Regions from separate parts of the Mesorhizobium sp. XAP4 genome, predicted to be linked through region 3. Evidence: riboswitches for the same ligand, from Rfam matches in the RefSeq annotation. Region 3 holds a riboswitch; each other region holds the start of a gene.

Region 1 (7,417 bases), on a different contig from region 3:
GGGGTGGGACCCTCTCCTCTTGTTTCCACGGGGGGGGTGTGGACCGCAATGACCATACGAAAGTTTTGCAGAGTGCAGGATCACAAGCCGGCTTGCCTGCATCACAATCCGGTGCACGCCGACATTGGGGCGCTCACGAGATTGCGATCAGTTGGCGATAACCCGGCTAGATGCACCCGAGTACGACAAGCACGATGACGATGAGCAGCACGAGCCCAAGGCCGCCGCCGCGATAGGAGCCGGCGCCGTAGGATTGCACGTCGCAGCTGCGATGTTCAAAAGACGAGCGCTCCAAAGGCCTACCGTTCCGCGATTGTGGCGGGCATCGCGCGGAAGAAGTCACGCCAGCACAGAAACGGCCATCCAGGTGATGGCAACCAGAATTTAATTCCGGCACGCCTGTGGACCGCAGAAAGCCCACCAGTGTGGCGGGCTTTCCGATCGGCCGGAGATGGCGAGAAGCCGATTGCAGAAGCAATTACGCGAGGTAGTGAGTTTCAGCTTCACAGAGAGAATACTGAAATTAAAGTGTGGTATATATATCTCAAAATTTCTGAAATAATAAAGTTGTAATATTAGTTTGCACAAACAATGCGCAGGTCTATTGACGATCAACGTTGCCAGCGTGATTGCAGACCGAACGATTCTGCGCGCCGGGGCGCTGTCAAACGACGCCGTAGAACAGCCTGTAGTGGACGCGCTTCATATAGTCCCGGTACTCCGGCGTGGCGGCCAGCAGCGCCTCTTCGCGCAGGATGCGGTGCACCTGGAAGAAGGTGATCACCGCGTAGACGGCTAGATTGTAGAAGGAAAAGGCCGATAGCAGGAACAGGAGATGGCCGGCAAGATAGCCGGCATAGATCGGATGCCGCACCAGACGGTAGGCACCGCCTGTCATCACGCCGCGATTGCCCGGCAGAATGGCGAAAGAACGCCCCAGCGATATCTTTCCCCAGATCACGAACCCCAACGCCAGGGCCTGCAGCGGCGCCGCAACATGGACCGGGATGATCGCCACGCCCGGCTCCAGGTCGATGAAACCGACACCGAAGCTGGCGATCACGGAGACAACCACCGTGAGCGGGTTCCAGTCGCGAACCTTCGGCCGACGCGACAGAAGCAGCCAGGTAAAGGTCAGGATCTCGGAAATCGCCACCAGCGCCACATTGATGCGCGTCGGGTCGAGCATCAGGTGATACACGCCGCGGTAGACGAACATGCCCGCGAAGGCCAGCGCGCAGATCCGAAAGAAACCTTCGCGCAAATCCACCAGGATCTCACGCTTTCGGGCTGCGGACAGAATCGTGCCGTCACTGACGTGCGAAAGCGCCTCGCTTTTTGATATCAGCAATGCAAACACCCCAATGATCCCTCAGGGCGACCTTTGCACGCAACCATTGCCGGGCAGTTAATCAACAAGATCAGATCGGTCTTAAACTGGCTGTCGGGGAGCCAGGGCGCCACTTCCAGACGACCTGCTCCACGCGGTCGCCCAGAAAGACTGGCGACCCATGTCATTTGGTTTTGCCAGACTAGCTCAGATAGTCGTTGCGGAAATAGCTCCCGAAATCCGGGCGTCGAGCAACCAGCTTGCCGTCGGAATCGCGCAAAATGCCGGAGGCGAAGAGATAGTCGCCAATCGCTTCCATCTTGGCCGGATCCATCGTCCCGATGGCCCCGCTTTGGCTGCGTAGATAATGGCCGTCGATCAATGCCTTCAGCGAGGCGTGGATCAGCGCCGGATTGGTCAAGGCATCCTTGTTTGCAGCGATCAGCAGGGTTGCCGCATCGTCGGGGTGGTCGACAGCGAACTGGTAGCCGCGTCGCGTCGCCTGAACGAAGTCGGCCGCAGGCTTAGGATTGGCCTGGAGATAGGCTTCGCTCGAAGAGATCAGCGTCGTGTGCTCGTCAGGCACGCCATAATCGGCATAGACGAAGCTGCGCTGCTTGACGCCCCTGAGTTCGGCTTCGACACCCTCCCAGGTCGAGACTTCGAGCGTGAAATCGACCGACCCATTGGCCAGCGCCTCATAGGCTGAGGTGCCGAGCGTCACCGTCTCGAAATTGCCCTTGCCGCCGTCGTGGCGGATGATGGTCGATATCAGCGCGTTTTCCCAGGCACTGCCGAAGCCGCCATAGATCAAGCCGTCGAGGCTTCTTGGGCTTTTGATCTCGTTGCGCGCCGCATTGAAGACCACGCGGCCTGTTTCGGACTGCACCACCGCATAGACGCCCTTCAGATCCGCCCCGGCGGTTCTCTGGGTGAACAGGCTGATGGTGCCGTTGATGCCGAAATCGGCGACGCGGTTTGCGACCAGCGTGCCAGCACCGGTATCGCTGTAGGGCAGGATGTCGACCTCGAGTCCGGCCTCGCGATAAAATCCTTTGTCGCGGGCGACGAACAGTCCGATGTGGTTGGTGTTGACCGTCCAGTCGAGGGCGACGGTGACCTTTTGTGCCGCCGATTGTGCTCGAGCCCGACGCGTTCCGGCAATCAAGGGAAGGCCGGTGGCAAGGGTCAGCAACAAGGCCTGCCGGCGCGTCAAGTCAGTCATGATCGTGTCCTTTGGATGGATTGGGGTTGAGGATGATGTCGAGGATTTCGGCCTCGAGCGCGCTTGCCTGGCGCGCGGCATCGCCGCCAAGGCTGCGCGGGCGCGGCAACGGCACCCTGATTTCACGCACGATGCGGGCCGGGCGCGCCGACAGCACATAGATGCGGTCGGACAGGAACACGGCTTCGCGCACGTCATGGGTGATCAAGAGCGCCGTCCAGCGATGATGCCGCCACATCTGTTCGAGCCAGCGCTGCATGGCGGTGCGGGTCAGCGCATCGAGCGCGCCGAACGGCTCGTCGAGCAGGAGCATGTCGCGCTCCTGCACCACGGTGCGCAGCAAGGCCGCGCGCTGGCGCATGCCGCCGGACAGCTGCGCGGGAAAATGCCGCTCGAAGCCGGCAAGCCCGAATTCGGCAAACAACGGCGCAACGCGCGCCCGCGCCGCCTGTCTCCTCATACCTTGCACTTCGAGCCCGAGCGTCGTGTTGTCGAGGATGCGCCGCCATGGCATCAGCGCGTCGCGCTGCGGCATGAAGGCGAAGTGCCTGCCGTGGTCGTCGAGCCGCGCGCCGTCGAACAACATCTCGCCCTCGCCATGCTCGGCGCCGGTCAGAAGCTGGAACAGCGTCGACTTGCCGGCACCCGAGGGTCCAAGGATCGAGACGAATTCACCAGCGCCGACGCTGAGCGAAATATCGGCCAGCACGTCGAGCCCACCGAACGCCTTGTGCACATGCCGCAGTTCGAGCCGGCTCATCGCCAGGCCCCCTTCCCGGCAGTTTCCCTGTCGGCTCGCTCCCAGGGCATGGCAAGGCGCTGCAGCAACACGGTCAACCCGAACAGGACAAGGGTCAGCGCCGCGCTGACACCGACGGCGGCAAGAACCAGATCAGGACGGAAATTGTTTTTGGCGTTGAGCATGTAGATGCCCAGACCCTTCGCGGCACCGGCATACTCGGCGAAGATGGCGCCGACCACCGCATAGGTGATGGAGATCCTCAACCCGGCAAAGAAGTAAGGCAGCGCCGAAGGCAGCCGCGCCAGCAGGAAGATGCGCCAGCGCCCTGCCCCCATGGCGCGCAGCATTTGCCCGATCTCGGCCTCGGTCGCCTCATAGCCTTCGACCAATGCGACCAGCATCGGAAAGAAGGTGACCAGCGCCACCAGCATGATCTTGGGCGCCAGCCCGAAGCCGAACCACAGCACCACCAGCGGCGCGACCGCCACCAGCGGCAAGGTCTGGCTGACGATGAAGACGGGAAACAACGCACGCCGCAGCGGCTGGAAGAAGTCGACCAGCATCGACAGCACGAAGGCGGCGCTGAGCGAACAGGCAAAGCCAAGCAGCGTGGCACGGATGGTCGGAACGGCATTGTCGACCAGCGCCTCGCGATTGAGCATCGCTTGCTCGAAGACGCGTGACGGCGCCGGCAGTATCGTGGCCCTGATGCCGGAATAGGTGGCATAAAGCTCCCACGCCAGCAGGAGCAAACCGGCCGAGATCATGGCCGGCATTGCCTTGACGAGAAAGCTCGCGATCGGGCGCGAAGCGACTGATGATGAGACCACGGGAGATAACCTTTGACGGCCGCGAGAGCGGCGCGGCTTCAGACGGCCGACGGGCTGTTGGCCGAGACCGTGACGTCGAGGGTTACGTGGCCAGCGCCTGGTCCGAAACGGCAGAAAGCCTCGTCCAGCGCCGAAAAGATCGCACCGGCATCACCGCGCAGTTTCGTGCAGAAATGTTTGGAGCGCTCATAGACGCCGGACTGCTTGAGAAAGTCTATGCAGCCGTAGATCTCGTCCATGTGGTCGTCTGTGCCCATCACATAGAGCGAGAACTGCGCCGCCGCAGGCTGGCCGGTGGCAGCAGCATTGCGCACCGCCGCGATGGCCGCGTCCTTGCGCGGGCCGAGTGGACCGACGGGCCCGCCAAACGCATCGGAGCGGCAGATCGGATCGTCCGGCTCGCCAGGGCAGCCGCGCGAGATGGTGGCCGACAACACGCAATGTTTGCCGCTGCGTGCCGCCGCCACGAAGAGGTCGCGCATGGCAGGAAACAGCACTTCGGGCGGCCCGACCAGCAAGGTCGAGATGTCGTCGGTCTCGATCCTGAGTTTGTCGCGCCAGGGATCGAGCGCACCGAGCGCGCCAAGGATGACACCGACGAAATCGTCGGTCATGGGATATAGGGAAATCTGTGCGCCTGAAAACATCGCCCGCCTCGCTCCGCTGGTATTACCCAGATCAGCTTCTAGGGTCTGTGGGTTTGCCGCCCCCGTCTCAGCCCCGACCGTACGGAGCACCCCTGTGGATGTGCGCCTTAAAGCATCATTCGAGTTGAAGGAAAAGCCGTTTTTTTATCGCACTGCGCCAAAAGCATTGCGCCAGGGCGGGAGCAGTTGGCTCTGCCGGCGCGAGAATTTATCGGGAACCTTCACCAGGCCGCGAGGTTGTCCCACCAGTCGCTACGCGACGAGTTCACAGACAATGGAGACAAACCATGTTCATGAAAATCCTCGCAGCTTCGGCGCTCACCATTGGCCTGGCGACATCGGCCATGGCGCAGAGCAATGGCACAAGCGGCACCGACGGATCCGGCGGCAGCGGCAAGTCGGTCACCGTCGACCCAAATACGCCGGCTTCGCCGAACACGGTAGACCCCGGCACGACCAACAGTACGACGGTAGCACCGGGCACCACGAATTCAAACGCGGATGAAAATTGCCCTGCCCATCCGCAGGGCGCACAGCCCGATGCCAGTGGAACGTCGCCGGGCACCACCGCGCCGACAGTTAATGACAACCATTGCGGCAAGTAGGAATTGCAATGAAAAGAAGCCGCGGAGCGAGCGCTCCGCGGCTTCTCAAATCCTGTCGTATCAGTGTATCTACGGCACCGCTTTTTCCCGAACCGGCAGCTTCCACCCCGGCCTGACGAAGTGGCAGGTGTATCCGTTGGGATATTTCTCCAGATAGTCCTGATGCTCGGGCTCGGCTTCCCAGAAGGGGCCAACGGGTGCGACTTCGGTGACGACCTTGCCCGGCCACAGGCCCGAGGCATCGACATCGGCGATCGTGTCCTCGGCGATGCGCTTCTGTTCGTCGCTGGTGTAATAGATCGCCGAGCGATAACTCGTCCCGACATCGTTGCCCTGGCGGTTGCGGGTCGTCGGATCGTGGATCTGGAAAAAGCGTTCCAGCAGCGTGCGATAGCTTATGATGGCCGGATCGAAATTGATCTCGATGGCTTCGGCATGGCTGCCGTGGTTGCGGTAGGTGGCGTTGGGCACGTCGCCGCCGCTGTAGCCAACACGGGTGGAAATGACGCCGGGATAGCGCCGTATCAAATCCTGCATACCCCAGAAGCAGCCACCGGCAAGGACTGCGCGTTCGGTCGAAGTCGCCATATCACGTCTCCTCAAAGGCAAGTTTGTCTGGACATAGATGGGCATTGTCACCTGCTTCGTCCAGCGGACCGGCGGATCTGCTTCAGTTGCTCGGTCGGGCGAGGCCGTCGATAGCACCCGGCAACTGCCGCGCGCCAGGCGGAATGGCTGCGAAGCTAATCGCCACCGGCGGCGCCTTGAGCGACCAGTCGAAAAGAACGGTTTTGACCGGGATGTCGCCCACCCACGCCTGCAGATAAGATGGCACATCGCGCCCGGGCCAGACCAGCAATATGCCATGCTCGCGCAGCCGCTCCTTGGTGATCCAGGGGGCGTACTGCATGTTCAGTTCGGTGAAGATCGACGGCTTGTCATAGGCATTGAGGCCCGCCAGCGGCGCAATAAGGGCATGGCCGCCGACGATGTCGAGCCGATCGGGCGTCGCAGCGTGCCAGACAGCCTCTGCCTCATCCGAGATCTTTTGCGCCGGCCAGCAGACGGCGTCCATGCGCCCACGCAGATTGCATTTCGTCCAGCGGATGCCCGCATAGGCACCGGATATGCCGACAATGGAGATGAGCGCGCAGATCGCCAGCTTTCGCATCTCGATGGCGCCGAGGCGATGGCCCAGCAAGGCGAGCGCCACAACGCCAGCAAGATTGTACATCGGCGCGCCCCAGGCCTCGCCGGCGCCGGTGAACAGGGACGCCACCATGACGAGGATCGCCGGGCCAACCCCCATCCACAAGAGATAGACCAGCGTGCCGCGCCCGACGGGCTTTTGCGGCGCGGGCGAGCGCCGCAGCAGCCCTGATATCGCCAGCACCAGAAGAAAGCCGCAGAGCCCAGCCATCTGGACGCCGATATAATAAAAGCGGGAGCGATGAGCCACCACCCACTGATCGCGCCAGGCGGCATAGGTCAGCGGCAGGAAATCGACGCGGCAGAGTTCGGCGGCCAGTGGAGCGGCGACAGCGCCGAAAACCGCGAGCCCGAGCCATGGCCAGGGCGTGGCGAGCCGACTGCGTGCGCGTGTGTCCGACAGCAGCCAGATCGCCCCGAAAAGCAATAATAGGCCGGTGGAAAGCTTGGCATAGAGCCCGACGCCCGACACCAGCCCGAGCGCCAGCCACCAGCCCGGCCCACCACCACGGCCCGCACGCCACAACAGCCAGCAGATAGCGGCCCAGAAGGGCATCTGCGCGTAGTCATGATTGAACTGTGGGGTCGGCCAGCCGAAGAAATAGAGCGAGGGCATCAGAAGCACGGCGGCCAGCGCGCGGGTTCGCCCGAGCATGTCGCGGGCCAGCAGATAGACTAGCACGAAAGTGGCCGAGATCGTTAGCTGAGCCACGAGATATTGCGGCCAGCGGAACGATCCGGTCAGAAGATGGCTGATCTCGAGCAGCCAGCCGGGAAGCTGTGGATGCTTGTAGGTCAACAGCACCCATTCGCGGCCCCACATGAAGCC
Region 2 (7,417 bases), on a different contig from region 3:
CACCCAGCCGCTGCGGATATAGTCCGTCAGCGCCCGGTTCTTGTCGATCGACACGCCATCGAAACGGATCGCTATGTCGCCGGGGCCGGTGGCCGTCACCGCTGCCGCCGAATTGTCGATGATGAAGCCGTCCGGTACCGTGAACGAAACGCCAAGGCCCGGATGCAGGAAGGTTTCGCCGCGCACATAGCCTTCTTCCGGCGTGTCGCCATAGAGCAGGCCGTCTATGCCGGCGAGGAAGGAATCGCGGTCGCGCGTGCCGACGCCCGGCGCGCCGAACTGGCGGGCATGGCGCTGCGCCAGATCGATGCGCTGCGGCGTATTGGGGTGCGTGGCCAGGAAGTCGAGGCTGGCGTCGGTGGCGCCGCTGATCGAGCGGAAATCCGTGTAGGCCGACATCGATTGCAGGAAGCGGCCGGCGGCGAAAGGATCGTAGCCGGCCTCGCCGATCGACTTGATGCCGATGGCGTCGGCTTCCAGCTCCTGGTTGCGCGAGAATTGCGCGAGCCTCAGCTTGCCGCGGATCAACGCCGCCTTGGCGGTCGGGCTGTCGCCGAGCACATCGGAAACCACCTTGGTCGCCAGGCCTTCCTCTGCCTCGAGTTGCTGGCGCTGCAAGCCGTGATTGGCGGTGACGTGGCCCATCTCATGCGCGATGACAGCGGCAAGCTCGGCCGAATCATTGGCCAGCGCCAGGAGGCCGCGCGTGATGTAGAGATAGCCGCCCGGCAGCGCGAAGGCATTGACATTGGGCGAATTCAAAATGGTGATGCGATAGGTCTGTGTCGGGTTGGCGGACACCACCGTCAAACTACCGACCACCTTGGCGACCATGCGCTCGAGCTTGGGATCGGAATATTCGCCGCCATAGGTCGCCAGGATGCGCGGATGCTGCGCCCTGGCCAATTCGGCGAGCTTGTTGTTGGCGCCGACATTGTCCACCGTGATCGGCTTGTCGGAAGGCTGGAAGCCGGATTCCTGAACTTCCGGCGGCGTGAACATCTGGCAGCTTGCCAACGCCACGGCAAAGCCGGCCAGCGCGAGGAAGCGCGCCAGCGGTTTCATTCCCAATGTGTTAGCGCCGATCGCCAGAACGGCTTCCTTTCGGGTCCCGGCACATGACATTGAAAATCGGGGACGATCTTCAGAATGTTCACGTGCCATATCTCAAACTGCTGCAGTATCCGCGGCCCATCCCAGGGGCGGGCGCCGGATACTGCAGGCAAATCACGGCCTGTGCCGGACCGGTAGGGCGGACCTAGCCACACTCCCCCGGTCATGGCAAGCAAACGCCACATCGCCTGGAGCCGGTTTGACCGTAAATTATGTCCGCTTCCGGGCAACATCGCGTGATGTGGAATATCCGGCACCCGCGCCGATATAGCGCCGGAACGCCTCCGGACCAGCCCCGGCAAAGAAATCATCAGCCTTGCCGGTCGCAGCGACCAACCCATTGTCGACAAACACCATATGCTCGCCGATGCGGCGTGCATCCTCCGGCTGGTGGGTGACGAACAGCACTGTCATGGCGCGTTCGGCATGAACGGCGGCAACCAGGTCCAGCATCTCGTCGCGCAAAGCCGGTCCGAGCGAAGCGAAGGGCTCGTCGAGCAGCAACACCGGTCGGTCGCGCACCAGCACGCGGGCCAGTGCGACGCGCTGGCGTTCGCCCCCGGAGAGCTCGCGCGGCAGGCGTTTCTCCTTGCCCGCAAGACCGGTGCGCGCAAGCGCCTCGGCGACCGCGGCGCGGTCCGCCTCGGTCAGCCGCAGGGATGGCGAACGGCCGAGCCCGACATTCTGCTCGACGGAAAGATGCGCGAAGAGATTGTTCTCCTGGAACACCATCGACACTGGCCGCGCCGAGGCCGCCTCGGCGCTGACATCGACACCGCCGATCAGCACGCGGCCCGACCGTGGGGTCTCGAAGCCGGCGACCAGATTGAGCAGCGTCGACTTGCCCGAACCGCTCGGCCCCATGATGGCGGTGATCGTCGCCGCGGCAAACTCGACATCGAAAACAAGCGGCGCCTCGCCATAGCTGAACGACACTTTGTCCAGCCGCACCGGCGCGCCCTTCGCGAGCCCGTTGGCCGCCTTTTCACGCATCACGGACCTCCTCCCTTCCCAGCCAGTGCGCCGCCACGATCAACGCGAGACAGACGAGGCCGAGCAGCAGTGCGAGGCCGGCGGCATCCTCGGTGCGGTAGCTGCCCATCCGAGCCAGAAGAAGGTAGGGCAATGTCTGCACGGAATCACTGCCGAACAAGGCAATGACACCGAGATCGCCGAGCGACAGCGCCATGGCGAAAGCGAAGGCCGTGGCGAGCGGTCGCCGCAGCGACGGCCAGTCGACCAGCATCAGCCGGTTCCAGCCCGCAATGCCGAGCTGTGCACAGAGCCGTTCGTGACGCTCGCTCGCTGCATCATAGGCGGGACGCACGGCGCGGAGCGCAAACGGCATCGCCATCACCGCGTTGACGGTGACGACCATGACCGGGGCGATGGCGAAGACATCGCCGACATGGCGCAACAACAGGAACCAGCCGGCGCCGACGACGATCGGCGGCACGACCAGGACAAAGCCGGCGCCGGTATCGGCGGCATGTTCGAGCAGTGTCTTGCGGCCAGTCCGGCTGTTCAGCGCCAGTGCCCGCCGCGCCATGGTCAGCGCCAGCGACAGCATCACCGAAAGCAGCGCCGACAGGAAGGCGAGCGCCGCGCTGGTCAGCGTTGCCTGCCGGACAGTGGCCTCGCCGGCCAAGCGGGCGAGATCGGCACTCAATCCGGCCATCACGGTTGCCGCCATCGGCCCGACAACGAACAGCAGCGCCAGGACGATGAGTAGCGCGTTCAACCAGGTCTCGCTCCGATTGACCGAAAGATAGCGGCGTTGCGCGACCGGCAAATTGGTGTCGCCGACCACATTGGCGCCTAGCCGCGTCAGTGCCAGCACCACGATAAAGGTCAAGGCGATCTGCAGCAGCGTCAGTGCAACGGCCCGTGCGGGATCGAAATCGAAGCGCAGCGCCTGGTAGATGCCGACCTCAAGCGTCGTCGCGGCCGGCCCGCCGCCGAGCGTCAGCACGATCGTGAAGGATGTGATGCAGAGCATGAAGACCAGCCCGGCGACGCCGGGCAGTGCGGCGCGCAGCGTTGGCCATTCGATCAGCCGGAACGCCGGCCGCGCCGCCATGCCGAGTTGGCTCGCCAGCCGCCATTGGTCGGCCGGTATGGTCTGCAGCGCCTCGAGGAACAGCCGCGTCGCCAGCGGCAGGTTGAAGAAGACATGGGCGACGAGAATGCCGGACAGGCCATAGATGCCCGGCCAGCTTCCGCCGCCGATAACGGCAAGCACGCCTGCGAAATAGCCGGCACGGCCATAAAGCGCCAGGATGCCGAGCGCTGCAACAATAGCCGGTAGGGCCAACGGTACGGCGAAGATCTGCAGGATGAAGGCGCGGCCGAAGAAACGTGGATGTCGTGACAGAGCGCGCGCCACAAACAGCCCCGGGATGACCGAAAGCAGCGTCGACAGTGCCGCTTGCCAGAGCGTGAAGCGAGTGACGCGAAGCAGATAGGGATCGAAGGCTGCCCAGGCGCCCGAGAAATCATGGGCGCCCTCGAAAAGCAGGCCGGCAAACGCGCCGCCGATCAGCAGCGCGATTGCAGCGAGCGCGACAATGCCGACACTGACGCGGGAATCCGTGGAATGCGCCGGCGCCATCGCGCTGCCTATTTGCTCATCACCGCCAGCCATTCATCGACCCAGGCCTTGCGGTTGGCGGCGACCTCTTGCGGGCTGAACAGCAAGGTCTTCGTCGGCTTGACCAGTTTGTCGAAGGCCGGATTGAGCGGCTTGTCGGTCTTGCCTGCCGGGAACATCCAGTTGGTCTCGGGGATGGCATCCTGGAATTTCGGCCCGGTCATGAAGGCCATGAACTTGGCCGCCAGCGGATTCTTGGCTCCTGTCGTGGTGATACCCGCCACCTCGATCTGCAGATACTCGCCCTCCTCGAAGGAGGCCGCCTGGTAGCGCTCCGTGTTCTCGGCGACCATGTGGTAGGCTGGCGACGTCGTGTAGGACAGCACCATCGGCGCCTCGCCCTTGGTGAACAGCCCATAGGCCTCGCTCCAGCCCGGCGTCACGGTCAGCACCTTGGCCTTGAGCTTGGCCCAGGCCTCGGGTGCCTTGTCGCCATAGACTGACTTGACCCAAAGAAGCAGGCCGAGGCCTGGCGTCGAGGTGCGCGGATCCTGGATGACGATCTTGTCGTTGGCACTGCCTTCGATCAGCTCCTTCAGGCTCTTCGGCGGCGTCTTCATCTTCTGCGTGTCATAGACGACAGCGAAATAGCCGTAGTCGAAGGGGACAAAAGTGTCGTCGCTCCAGCCGCCCGGCACATTGACATCCGTCACCGCGCCATGCGGCGCGAACAAGCCTGACGCCTTGGCATCGGCGGTGAGATTGGTATCCAGGCCAAGCACGATATCGGCCTTGGTCGATGCGCCTTCCAATCTGACGCGGTTGAGCAGCGCGACGCCATCGGCGACCGAGACGAAGTCGACGTCGCAGCCGCATTCGGCCTCGAACTCCTTCTTCACCACGGGACCCGGACCCCAGTCGGCGGTGAAACTCTCATAGGTGTAGACGGTGAGCTTGTCCTTGGCCAAGGCGGGCCCGGACAAGGCCACGACCGTTGCTGAAACAAGAGCGTATAAAAGCGTGCGCATCGGCGCCTCCTTCGTTCGAATTGAAAGGAATTGAGGCGTCGGACTGTCCGAAACGTCTAATCCCTCCGCCGGTACAAACCGGATCAGGTTCAGCGGGTTGGCGAGACTGCCTCTCAGCCGGTCCGCGAAGATCGCGTCCGGCACCCCGTTAGAGCGTTTCGACACATAGGCCGGGCCGATCCGCCATGCAAGCGGGAGTTTGCCGCCTTCCGTTTCCCGTGCCGGGCTGGTAAGGGCCACACGATATGAGCACATTCACCATCCTGCTTGGCGGCGATCTCATCCGTACGCCACGGCTCGACCGTCAGGTCAAAGGCTCCCGCGTCATCGCCGCCGACGCCGGCATCGGTCATGCGCGGTTGCTGGGTCTCGTGCCGGAGCTGTGGGTGGGTGATTTCGATTCGGTGCCGGCCAACCTGCCGGACGATCTCGCTTCCGTGCCGCGCCGGACCTTCCCGGCGGAAAAGGACCAGACCGATGGCGAACTTGCCGTCGCCGCGGCACTGGAGCGCGGCGCGACCCGCCTGGTGCTGGCCGGCGCCTTTGGCGGCAAGCGCGCCGACCACGCTTTTCTGCATCTGTCGTTCGCCCTGCGGCTGGCGGAGGCGGGAACGGACGTGCTTTTGACCAGCGGCGCTCAGGAAGGCATCCCCCTGCTGCGCGGAACGGCCGGCTTCGACTATGCCGACGGCACGCTGTTTTCGGTGCTCGGCTTTTCCGAGCTCGACGGCCTGACCGTCACCGGCGCCAAATGGCCGCTCGCTCACGTCAAGGTGGCGTTCGGTTCGTCGCTGACCATTTCCAACGAGGTCAAGTCCGACAAGACCGGGGGCCGCCTCGAAATCGCGCTCGGCCATGGCCGCGCGATGCTGCTCGCTCATCCCTATCCCTTACCTGAAAGCTGACATGGCCCCGCCCCTTCTCAACCTCGACGGGATAAAACTGACCTTCGGCGGCACGCCGCTGCTCGATGGCGCCGCCTTGACGGCTTCGGCCGGCGACAAGATCGCACTGGTCGGCCGCAACGGGTCCGGCAAGTCGACCCTGCTGAAGATCGCCGCCGGCCTGATCGAGCCGCAGGACGGCGAAGTGTTTCGCCAGCCTTCGGCGACCGTCCGCTATTTGCCGCAGATGCCCGACATGGAAGGTTTTGCCACTGTCCGCGCCTATGTCGAGGCCGGGCTTGGCCCCGCCGACGATCCCTACCGCGCCAGCTATCTGATGGAGCATCTCGGCCTGTCGGGTGAGGAACGTCCGAACGACCTGTCGGGCGGCGAGGCGAGGCGCGCCGCCCTTGCCCGCGTCATGGCGCCGGAGCCCGATATCCTGCTGCTTGATGAGCCGACCAACCATCTCGACCTCTCGGTCATCGAATGGCTGGAAGAAGAACTCATCCGCACCTCCTCGGCGCTGATCGTCATCTCGCACGACCGCCGCTTCCTCGAACGCGTGTCGCGCGCCACGGTCTGGCTCGATCGCGGCCAGACCCGCAGGCTGGACAAGGGCTTCGGCCATTTCGAGGAATGGCGCGACCTGGTTCTGGAGGAAGAAGAACGCGAGCAGCACAAGCTCGGCCGCCAGATCGTTCGCGAAGAGCATTGGCTGCGCTACGGCGTGACGGCGCGGCGCAAGCGCAACATGCGCCGGCTTGGCGAGTTGCAGACCATGCGTCAGCGTTTTCGCGGTCATCGCGGGGCCGAAGGGTCGGCGACCATGGTGGCGAGCGACGCCACCGAGTCCGGCAAGCTGGTGATCGAGGCGAAAAACATCGAAAAGAGCTTTGGCGATCTCACCGTGGTCAAGGCGTTTTCGACCCGCATCCAGCGCGGCGATCGCGTTGGCCTGGTCGGGCCGAACGGCGCCGGCAAGACCACGCTCTTGAAAATGCTTACCGGCGAGATGAAGCCGGACGCCGGTTCGGTGCGGCTCGGCACCAATCTGGAGATCGCAACGCTCGACCAGAAGCGCGAGGCGGTCGACCCGCAGGAGACGCTGGCACAATATCTCACCGATGGGCGCGGCGAAAACCTCGTCATCAATGGCGAGCAGCGCCACGTGGTCTCCTACATGAAGGATTTCCTGTTCAAGCCGGAGCAGGCGCGCACGCCGGTGCGCGAGTTGTCCGGCGGCGAGCGGGCGCGGCTCCTGCTGGCGCGCGTGCTGGCGCGGCCCGCAAACCTTCTGGTGCTCGATGAGCCGACCAACGATCTCGACATGGAGACGCTTGAACTGCTGCAGGAACTGGTCGCCGGTTTCGCCGGCACCGTCATCCTGGTCAGCCACGACCGCGATTTCCTCGACCGCACCGTGACCAGCCTGATCGCGCCGGATGGTGAAGGCCGCTGGATCGAATATGCCGGCGGCTACTCCGACATGCTGGCGCAGCGCGGCGGCACGAAGCTGGACGACCGCAAGGCGCGGGCGAGAGCCGAAAATGGCGAGGCGCCCGCGTCAGGCAAGAGCGAAGCCGCCGCGCCAAAAGGGCCGGCGAAGAAACTGTCGTTCAAGCAGAAATTCGCACTGGAATCCCTGCCGAAGAAAATCGAAGCTGTGATGGCCTCGATCTCGCGGCTGGAGAACAACATCGCCGATCCGGCCTATTACGAGCGCGATCCGGCCTCGTTCCAGAAAACCATCGCCGCCCTCGACAAGGAGCGCGCGACGCTGGCCGCGCTCGAGGAAGAAT
Region 3 (7,417 bases):
GAATCTCGTCCAGATTCCAAAAGCGGTGGCCGCAGCGGCGCTTTGCGGGCTCGCGTTACCACAGATCGCAGAACTGTGATCTCGCCTTGTGCCCGAGACCGCAATCTGGGCTCGCGACGAAGCATATCGCTTGCGATCATCAAAGGACGCGTCGACGCCGTCGGTTGCCTTTTCCACCGCCGCCTCACACATCGTGTTGGGGCTGAAGAGCTACCTGCAAATCCTCGCAACGGGCGCGGCCGCATCCTTGATTTTACAAATTGACACGTCTTGGTTTTTAGAAAATGCCACGTGCGATGATGGCGCCAAAAAAAAATGTCACGCGAGATGATCATGCCTGAGGTAAATGGTCCGCCAAAGTTGGGAAAGGTATACCGGTTGAATGGTGGATAGGTACGCCGGATAAAAAGGGCTTCGGGTTCCGGAAGACGAACTAATCGACGGATAGGCGCTGCTCGTGAGGGAAACTGCATGCGCATTACGGTTATGACCATCCAGGGATGTCGGATATGATCTTGAATAGTGACATTGCAGGCCAAAGAGCGGCCGAGAAGCTAGCAGAGGGCCTGAAATCGCAGGGCAAGCAGCAATACGAAGAAAGGTCGAGGGAACGCGAACGAGATGTGTCTCGTTAGGTCGCACGTTGCACCAGGGGTGCGTCGGAAGGCACTCCGCCGTGTCCTGAAGAGGTAGCCTGCACTTGAGAATAGCCACGGTGGTACCTTATTTTCGGCTGTGAAGCACACGAGACCCGCGACGTGAGACCCAGTTGCTCAATACCCAGTTGCTGGGTGAGCGTGCATGACTGCCAACGGAAGGTCTTGCACGCACCCTCGCGATCTTGAGCAATGGTCGCCATGACTTTCTTCTTGCAGGCTTTTGAGTGGCCCAGCCTGCAATCACCAGACCCCACCGACTCTAAAGAGCGTGGCAGACGGGATAGTCGAGGTTGCCCGGCACAATTACGCTCAAGGCTTGCGCCGCCCAGAGGACACGCTGAAAAGGCAGCATGGGCGCGCAAGCACGCCATTCACGAGAGGTTCGACATGAAGACTATGCAAGAAAAAGACATTCCGGCATTCGTGCAAGCAGTTGTGGAGGCCGGCTGCAACATTTGCGCGATTGGCAACTTGGGATATGTCTTTGGCGATGCTGATTTGACGCCGGCGCAACGGAGGTCCGTCGAGCCACAGCTGCGCAGGATTGCTGAGATCTACGGCGAACGCGATCATCTCATGGACGAGATAGCTGTATATCTGCGGTCGATCGGACGCCATGTCGAGGTTGAGCCGAAGACAGGTGTTTCCTGATGGCCGCGATCGATCGCGTTCCGTAGTCGCCATTTCTATTGGGTAACGAGCAGCCGTCTTCCAACCTCTGAAACAAAAAAGAGGTGACCCCCAAAGGCCGCTCTCGAGACCGCAAGTCTGAGCCGCTAACGCATTGCGATAACCAGGCTGTCCGAACTGGGCGTCGATGCCTTCCTCGACCAGGTCGCGGTAGGCGGCGATCTCATCTACCGCATGCATAGCCAAGCCAGAGAAGTTTTCGGCAGCGGAATTCTCGGTCGCTTCCCCTTTTATGACTAGAGGGTGCGGCCGATCCGGCCGCGACGATCTCGCAGGGATTGCCATATACGGCAACACGAACACCGGCGGATCAATACTCGGATAATGGCGGCCGGCTATGTAGCGATCGATCGCGCACCAACATATCAATGCAATAGCTTAGTTGCTTTCAAAGGCGGGTCTCTACGAACTGCAAGCAAGCTAAACGATTGCGTCAACTCTTCCTCGCAGAGCGAAAACTCCGCGCCCACGCGATTTCTCTGCTGGAACAGCGGCACATCCTCAGCGCCAGGACACGGCCGCCGCCGTCGGGTTTTACGAAGCCGGTGATTGCATAAGTTGCCCGCAAGATATCATTGGTATCGGGAACGCCGCCGATGCCGCATCCTGAATAGAGCGGCCGCTTGCACCTGCCAGCCCGACGACCAGATCATATCTGCAACTCCATCTACCTGGACGTGGTGCAAATCACCTCGCTGAAGCCGCAAATCGTCGCCTTCGACCAGGATAACCACATCCGTGACCGCCTGAGCTACTCGGTCGATCTCGACGCACATGGCCGATACAGTTTTTCCATCCTTCACGAAGCGAATGAGACTTTGGCCATTCCAGCCCTGGTCTACGGGGCGTGACTTGTCCCCGATGCATGCGCGAGCTCTCCGCTCGGCCGGCCGCCGGACGTCGCCACCGGCCGAAGGCGCCCGAAGGCGCCCGAAGGCGCTTGACAAAGCAGCACCGGCCCATTCAACTTGAGGCATTCACCAGGGGAGTCCCGGTAAGGGGCTGAGATACTGCTGGCTTTCGCGGCGCAGTGACCCGTTGAACCTGATCCAGTTCATACTGGCGTAGGGACGGTGCAAGCGCTTTGCGGGAGTTTACGCCCGAGGTCCTGCTGCAGCAGGTCTACAGAAGCGTCTTTTCATCCTTCCGGCACAGAACTGGGTCTCCAATGCATGAGCAAAGGAGCCTCACGATGAATGCCCTCACCCCCGCCGTGTCGACGGGACCACTGCCCGCCTCGCGGAAAATCCACAAGCCCGGCGTCCTCTACCCGCAGATCAGGGTGCCGATGCGCGAGATTTCCGTCCATCCGACGGCCGGCGAACCGCCCGTCACCGTCTACGATCCGTCCGGCCCCTACACCGATCCATCAGTCCAAACCAGCATCGAAAAAGGCCTTGCCCGGCTTCGCCACGAATGGGTCACGGCGCGTTGCGATGTCGAAGCCTATGACGGCCGCCACGTCCGGCCGGAAGACAATGGATTCGCCACCGGCGAGCGCCTGACACCGGAATTTCCGATACGCAATCGGCCGCTCAAGGCCAAGCAGGGCAAGGCGGTGACCCAACTTGCCTATGCGCGCGCCGGCATCATCACGCCAGAAATGGAGTTCGTAGCCATCCGCGAGAATCTCGGCCGCGAGGTGATGCGCGGCAAGCTGCAACGCGACGGCGAAGCCTTCGGCGCGGCGATCCCAGATTTCGTCACACCCGAATTCGTGCGCGACGAGGTGGCGCGCGGACGCGCAATCATTCCCGCCAACATCAATCATCCCGAGAGCGAGCCGATGATCATCGGTCGCAATTTTCTGGTCAAGATCAACGCCAACATCGGCAACTCGGCTGTCACATCATCGATGGCCGAAGAGGTCGAAAAAATGGTCTGGGCGATCCGCTGGGGCGCGGACACGGTGATGGACCTGTCGACCGGCCGCAACATCCACAACATCCGCGACTGGATCGTGCGCAATGCGCCGGTGCCGATCGGTACGGTGCCGCTCTATCAGGCGCTGGAAAAGGTCAACGGCATCGCCGAGGATCTGAACTGGGAGGTCTACCGCGACACGCTGATCGAGCAGGCCGAGCAAGGCGTCGACTATTTCACCATCCACGCCGGCGTGCGGCTGCACTACATACCGCTGACCGTCGACCGGGTCACGGGCATCGTCTCGCGCGGCGGCTCGATCATGGCCAAATGGTGCCTGCACCATCACCGGGAGAGCTTCCTCTACGAGCATTTCGCGGAGATATGCGACATCTGCCGCGCCTATGATGTCTCCTTCTCGCTCGGCGACGGCCTTCGTCCCGGCTCGATCGCCGACGCCAATGACGCGGCGCAATTCGCCGAGCTGGAAACGCTGGGCGAGCTGACGAAAATCGCCTGGGCCAAGGATTGCCAGGTGATGATCGAAGGCCCCGGTCACGTGCCTATGCATAAGATCAAGGAGAACATGGACAAGCAGCTCGCTGTCTGCGGCGAGGCACCGTTCTATACGCTTGGACCGCTGACGACCGACATCGCGCCGGGTTACGACCATATCACCTCAGGCATTGGGGCGGCGATGATCGGCTGGTTCGGCACCGCCATGCTCTGCTACGTCACGCCGAAGGAACATCTCGGCCTTCCCGATCGCAACGATGTCAAGATTGGCGTGATCACCTACAAGATAGCCGCCCATGCCGCCGACCTGGCGAAGGGTCATCCGGCTGCTAAACTCAGGGATGATGCCCTTTCCCGCGCTCGCTTCGAGTTCCGCTGGGAAGACCAGTTCAACCTGTCGCTCGACCCCGAAACCGCGCGCTCCTTCCACGACCAGACCTTGCCCAAGGAGGCGCACAAGCTGGCACATTTCTGCTCGATGTGCGGGCCGAAATTCTGCTCGATGCGCATCTCCCACGACATTCGTGCCGAGGCACAGAAAGAGGGCATGGCGGCAATGGCGGCGAAATACCGCGAGGGCGGCGATCTCTACATGCCAGCTGACGAGACTGGCGTACCGGTCGTGCCAGAGGCTCCCAAACCATCATGAGGGTGCTCGTCAAAGGGGCCGGCGTTGCCGGCCTCACCGTCGCTTTCGAACTCGCCGCCCGCGGCGCGACGGTTACAGTCGCCGAGATGCGGCATGGCCTTGGCGGCAACGCGTCGTGGTTCGCCGGCGGCATGCTGGCGCCATGGAGCGAGCGCGAAAGCGCGGAGCAGCCGGTGCTGGATCTCGGACGCGACGCTGCCGACTGGTGGGATGCGGTGCTGTCGGGTCAGGTGACACGGGCCGGGACATTGGTCGTGGCCGCGCCGCGTGATGCCGGTGAGCTTGACCGGTTCGCCAGTCGCACGTCAGGGCATCGGCGCGTCGATGAAAACGAAATTGCGCTCCTGGAACCCGACCTCGCCGGCCGCTTCCGGCGTGGATTGCTCTTCCCCGACGAGGCTCACCTCGACCCACGCCAGGCGATGGCGGCACTTCATGACAAGCTTGCGACCATGGGTGTCAAATTCCACTTCGGCTGCGACGCCCGGCCTGTTTCGGGTTTCGCCCGTCAGATAGACTGCATGGGAATGGCAGCGGCCGATGACAGGCTGCGCGGTGTTCGCGGCGAAATGCTGATCCTTCGCACGCCTGATGTCTCGCTGTCGCGGCCGGTCCGTTTGCTTCATCCACGCTTTCCGCTTTATGCCGTGCCGCGCACCGATCACCGTTTCATGATCGGAGCGACGATGATTGAAAGCCAGAGCGCCGGACCGGTGACGGCGCGTTCCATGATGGAGCTGCTGGGCGCCGCCCATGCCCTCCATCCGGCCTTTGGTGAGGCCGAGATCGTTGAAACCGGTGTGGGTGTCCGTCCGGCATTTCCCGACAATTTGCCACGCGTCGAAACAGACGGTGAGATCATCGCGATCAACGGTCTTTATCGTCACGGTTTTCTCCTCGCCCCCGCCATGGCGCGCCAGGCTGCCGACCTGGTTTTCAGTCAAGACAGAACCAAGGAGCATGCTCATGAAACTGATGGTCAACGGCGAGGCGCGTGAGATTGCCGCCACCATGCTGGCCGAGTTGCTTGCCGCGCTCGACTATGAGGGCGATTGGCTCGCCACCGCCGTCAACGGCGACCTCGTGCACAAAGCCAACCGCGCGGAGTTCCAGTTGAGCGACGGCGACCGGATCGAAATCCTCTCGCCCATGCAGGGCGGCTAGCATGTTGGAGCTTTATGGAACCGAGCTTTCGTCGCGCCTGCTTCTCGGCACGGCTCAGTATCCTTCGCCGGCCATCCTTGCCGACGCGGTCAAGGCGTCGGGCACGTCGGTGGTGACCGTCTCGTTGCGGCGTGAGATGGCGGGCGGTAGGGCCGGCGAACAATTCTGGTCGTTGATCCGCTCGCTGGGCGCCAGAATCCTGCCCAATACCGCCGGCTGCCTCTCCGTCAAGGAAGCCGTCACCACCGCGAAAATGGCGCGCGAGGTCTTCGGCACCAACTGGATCAAGCTCGAAGTGATCGGCAATCACGACACGCTACAGCCGGATGTGTTCGGTCTGGTTGAAGCCGCCCGCATCCTGTGCGAGGACGGCTTTGCGGTATTCCCCTATACCACCGACGATCTCGTTGTCGCCGAGCGGCTGCTGGAAACGGGCTGCAAGGTCCTGATGCCGTGGTGCGCACCGATCGGTTCCGCCTTGGGACCGGTCAACATGACGGCGCTGCGCTCGATGCGCGGATATTTCCCTGGCGTCCCGCTGATTGTGGATGCGGGGCTCGGACGGCCGTCGCACGCGGCCACCGTCATGGAACTCGGCTTTGACGCCGTGCTCCTGAACACAGCGGTCGCCAAGGCGGCATATCCGGTCGGCATGGCGCGTGCTTTCGGTAAGGCGGTCGACGCCGGTCGTGAGGCGTTCAGCTCGGGAATGCTCGAACCGCGCGAAGTCGCCGTGCCATCGACACCGATGATCGGCAGGGCAGTTTTTTCATGAAGCTCGATCCCTTCTACCTGATCGTCGACAGCGCTGCCTGGATCGAACGGCTGGTCCCACTCGGAGTCCGGCTTCTGCAACTGCGCATCAAGACCGTGGATGAGGCTGGGTTGCGCGCGGAGATCCGCACCGCGAAGGCCTTGTGTGCTCGATACCAGTGCCAACTCATCGTCAACGACCACTGGCGCCTGGCAATCGAGGAAGGCTGCGACTTCATACATCTCGGCCAGGAGGATTTGCAGACCGCTGACCTCTTGGCGATACGGGCAGCCGGCGTAAGGCTCGGACTGAGCACACATGATCATCAGGAGCTGGAAACGGCGATGGCCGCCGAGCCTGACTACATAGCGCTTGGACCCATCTATCCGACCATCCTGAAGAAGATGAAATGGGCGCCGCAAGGGGTCGAACGGATCAGCGAATGGAAGCGCCAGGTCGCGCCGTTTCAATTGGTCGCCATTGGTGGCCTCAACCCTGAGCGGCTCGACGGTGTCTTTGCGGCTGGCGCGGACAGCGCGGCGGTGGTGACCGACATCACGCTCAACGACGACCCCGAGGCGCGCACGCGAGAATGGATCGAGAAGACGGACCAATGGCGCTGAGGCGAGAACCACATGTGCTTGTCGTCGGTGGATCGGACTCCAGTGGCGGTGCTGGAATTGCACGCGATATCGAGACGATCTCTGCCATTGGCGTGCGCACCTGTCTCGCCGTCACAGCGCTAACGGTGCAAACGCATGACGCCGTGATCGAAATCTATTATTCGCCACCTAGCCTGGTGGCCAATCAGATGTGCGCCGCGCTGCAGGCCAACGACGTGGCCACAATCAAGATCGGCATGCTGGCGACTGCCAAGATCATTGTTGCCGTTGCCGCAGTGCTGCGCAAATTTCCGCATGTCCCCGCAGTACTCGACCCTGTGCTGGCCTCCACCTCAGGCCGCGCACTTCTGCAAGCAGGCGCTATCGCTGCCATGAAGCGCGATCTTATGCCGCTTTGCTGCATTGTCACGCCCAACCTCCCTGAACTGGCGCTCCTTAGTGGCTCCGAACTGGCAGTGGATGAGGACGGAGCGCTCCAACAAGGAAAAAGACTGCTGGC

The links. A riboswitch is a leader RNA that binds a small molecule or an ion and turns the genes downstream of it on or off. The one in region 3 is predicted to bind thiamine pyrophosphate.
Region 1: linked by a shared signal. The riboswitch ahead of P3C39_RS03320 (YkoF family thiamine/hydroxymethylpyrimidine-binding protein) and the one ahead of thiC (phosphomethylpyrimidine synthase ThiC) in region 3 are both predicted to bind thiamine pyrophosphate.
Region 2: linked by a shared signal. The riboswitch ahead of thiB (thiamine ABC transporter substrate binding subunit) and the one ahead of thiC (phosphomethylpyrimidine synthase ThiC) in region 3 are both predicted to bind thiamine pyrophosphate.

The regions. Positions count from the first base shown of each region.
Region 1 covers NZ_JARIXW010000001.1:632,203-639,619, reverse strand. Annotated here, with positions in the region: gene P3C39_RS03345 (DUF3309 family protein) at 167-259, opposite strand; gene P3C39_RS03340 (isoprenylcysteine carboxylmethyltransferase family protein) at 665-1,360, opposite strand; gene P3C39_RS03335 (ABC transporter substrate-binding protein) at 1,533-2,555, opposite strand; gene P3C39_RS03330 (ABC transporter ATP-binding protein) at 2,548-3,315, opposite strand; gene P3C39_RS03325 (ABC transporter permease) at 3,312-4,073, opposite strand; gene P3C39_RS03320 (YkoF family thiamine/hydroxymethylpyrimidine-binding protein) at 4,166-4,774, opposite strand; TPP riboswitch at 4,765-4,878, opposite strand; gene P3C39_RS03315 (hypothetical protein) at 5,062-5,379, shown strand; gene msrA (peptide-methionine (S)-S-oxide reductase MsrA) at 5,449-5,967, opposite strand; gene P3C39_RS03305 (glycosyltransferase family 39 protein) at 6,050-7,417, opposite strand, start outside.
Region 2 covers NZ_JARIXW010000005.1:158,386-165,802, reverse strand. Annotated here, with positions in the region: gene P3C39_RS22150 (M48 family metalloprotease) at 1-1,065, opposite strand, end outside; gene thiQ (thiamine ABC transporter ATP-binding protein) at 1,324-2,106, opposite strand; gene thiP (thiamine/thiamine pyrophosphate ABC transporter permease) at 2,099-3,724, opposite strand; gene thiB (thiamine ABC transporter substrate binding subunit) at 3,733-4,731, opposite strand; TPP riboswitch at 4,775-4,889, opposite strand; gene P3C39_RS22130 (thiamine diphosphokinase) at 4,977-5,636, shown strand; gene P3C39_RS22125 (ABC-F family ATP-binding cassette domain-containing protein) at 5,638-7,417, shown strand, end outside.
Region 3 covers NZ_JARIXW010000002.1:30,821-38,237, forward strand. Annotated here, with positions in the region: gene P3C39_RS32910 (hypothetical protein) at 849-1,310, shown strand; gene P3C39_RS09075 (hypothetical protein) at 1,973-2,200, shown strand; TPP riboswitch at 2,322-2,438, shown strand; gene thiC (phosphomethylpyrimidine synthase ThiC) at 2,542-4,377, shown strand; gene thiO (glycine oxidase ThiO) at 4,374-5,375, shown strand; gene thiS (sulfur carrier protein ThiS) at 5,344-5,541, shown strand; gene P3C39_RS09095 (thiazole synthase) at 5,543-6,316, shown strand; gene P3C39_RS09100 (thiamine phosphate synthase) at 6,313-6,918, shown strand; gene P3C39_RS09105 (hydroxymethylpyrimidine/phosphomethylpyrimidine kinase) at 6,909-7,417, shown strand, end outside.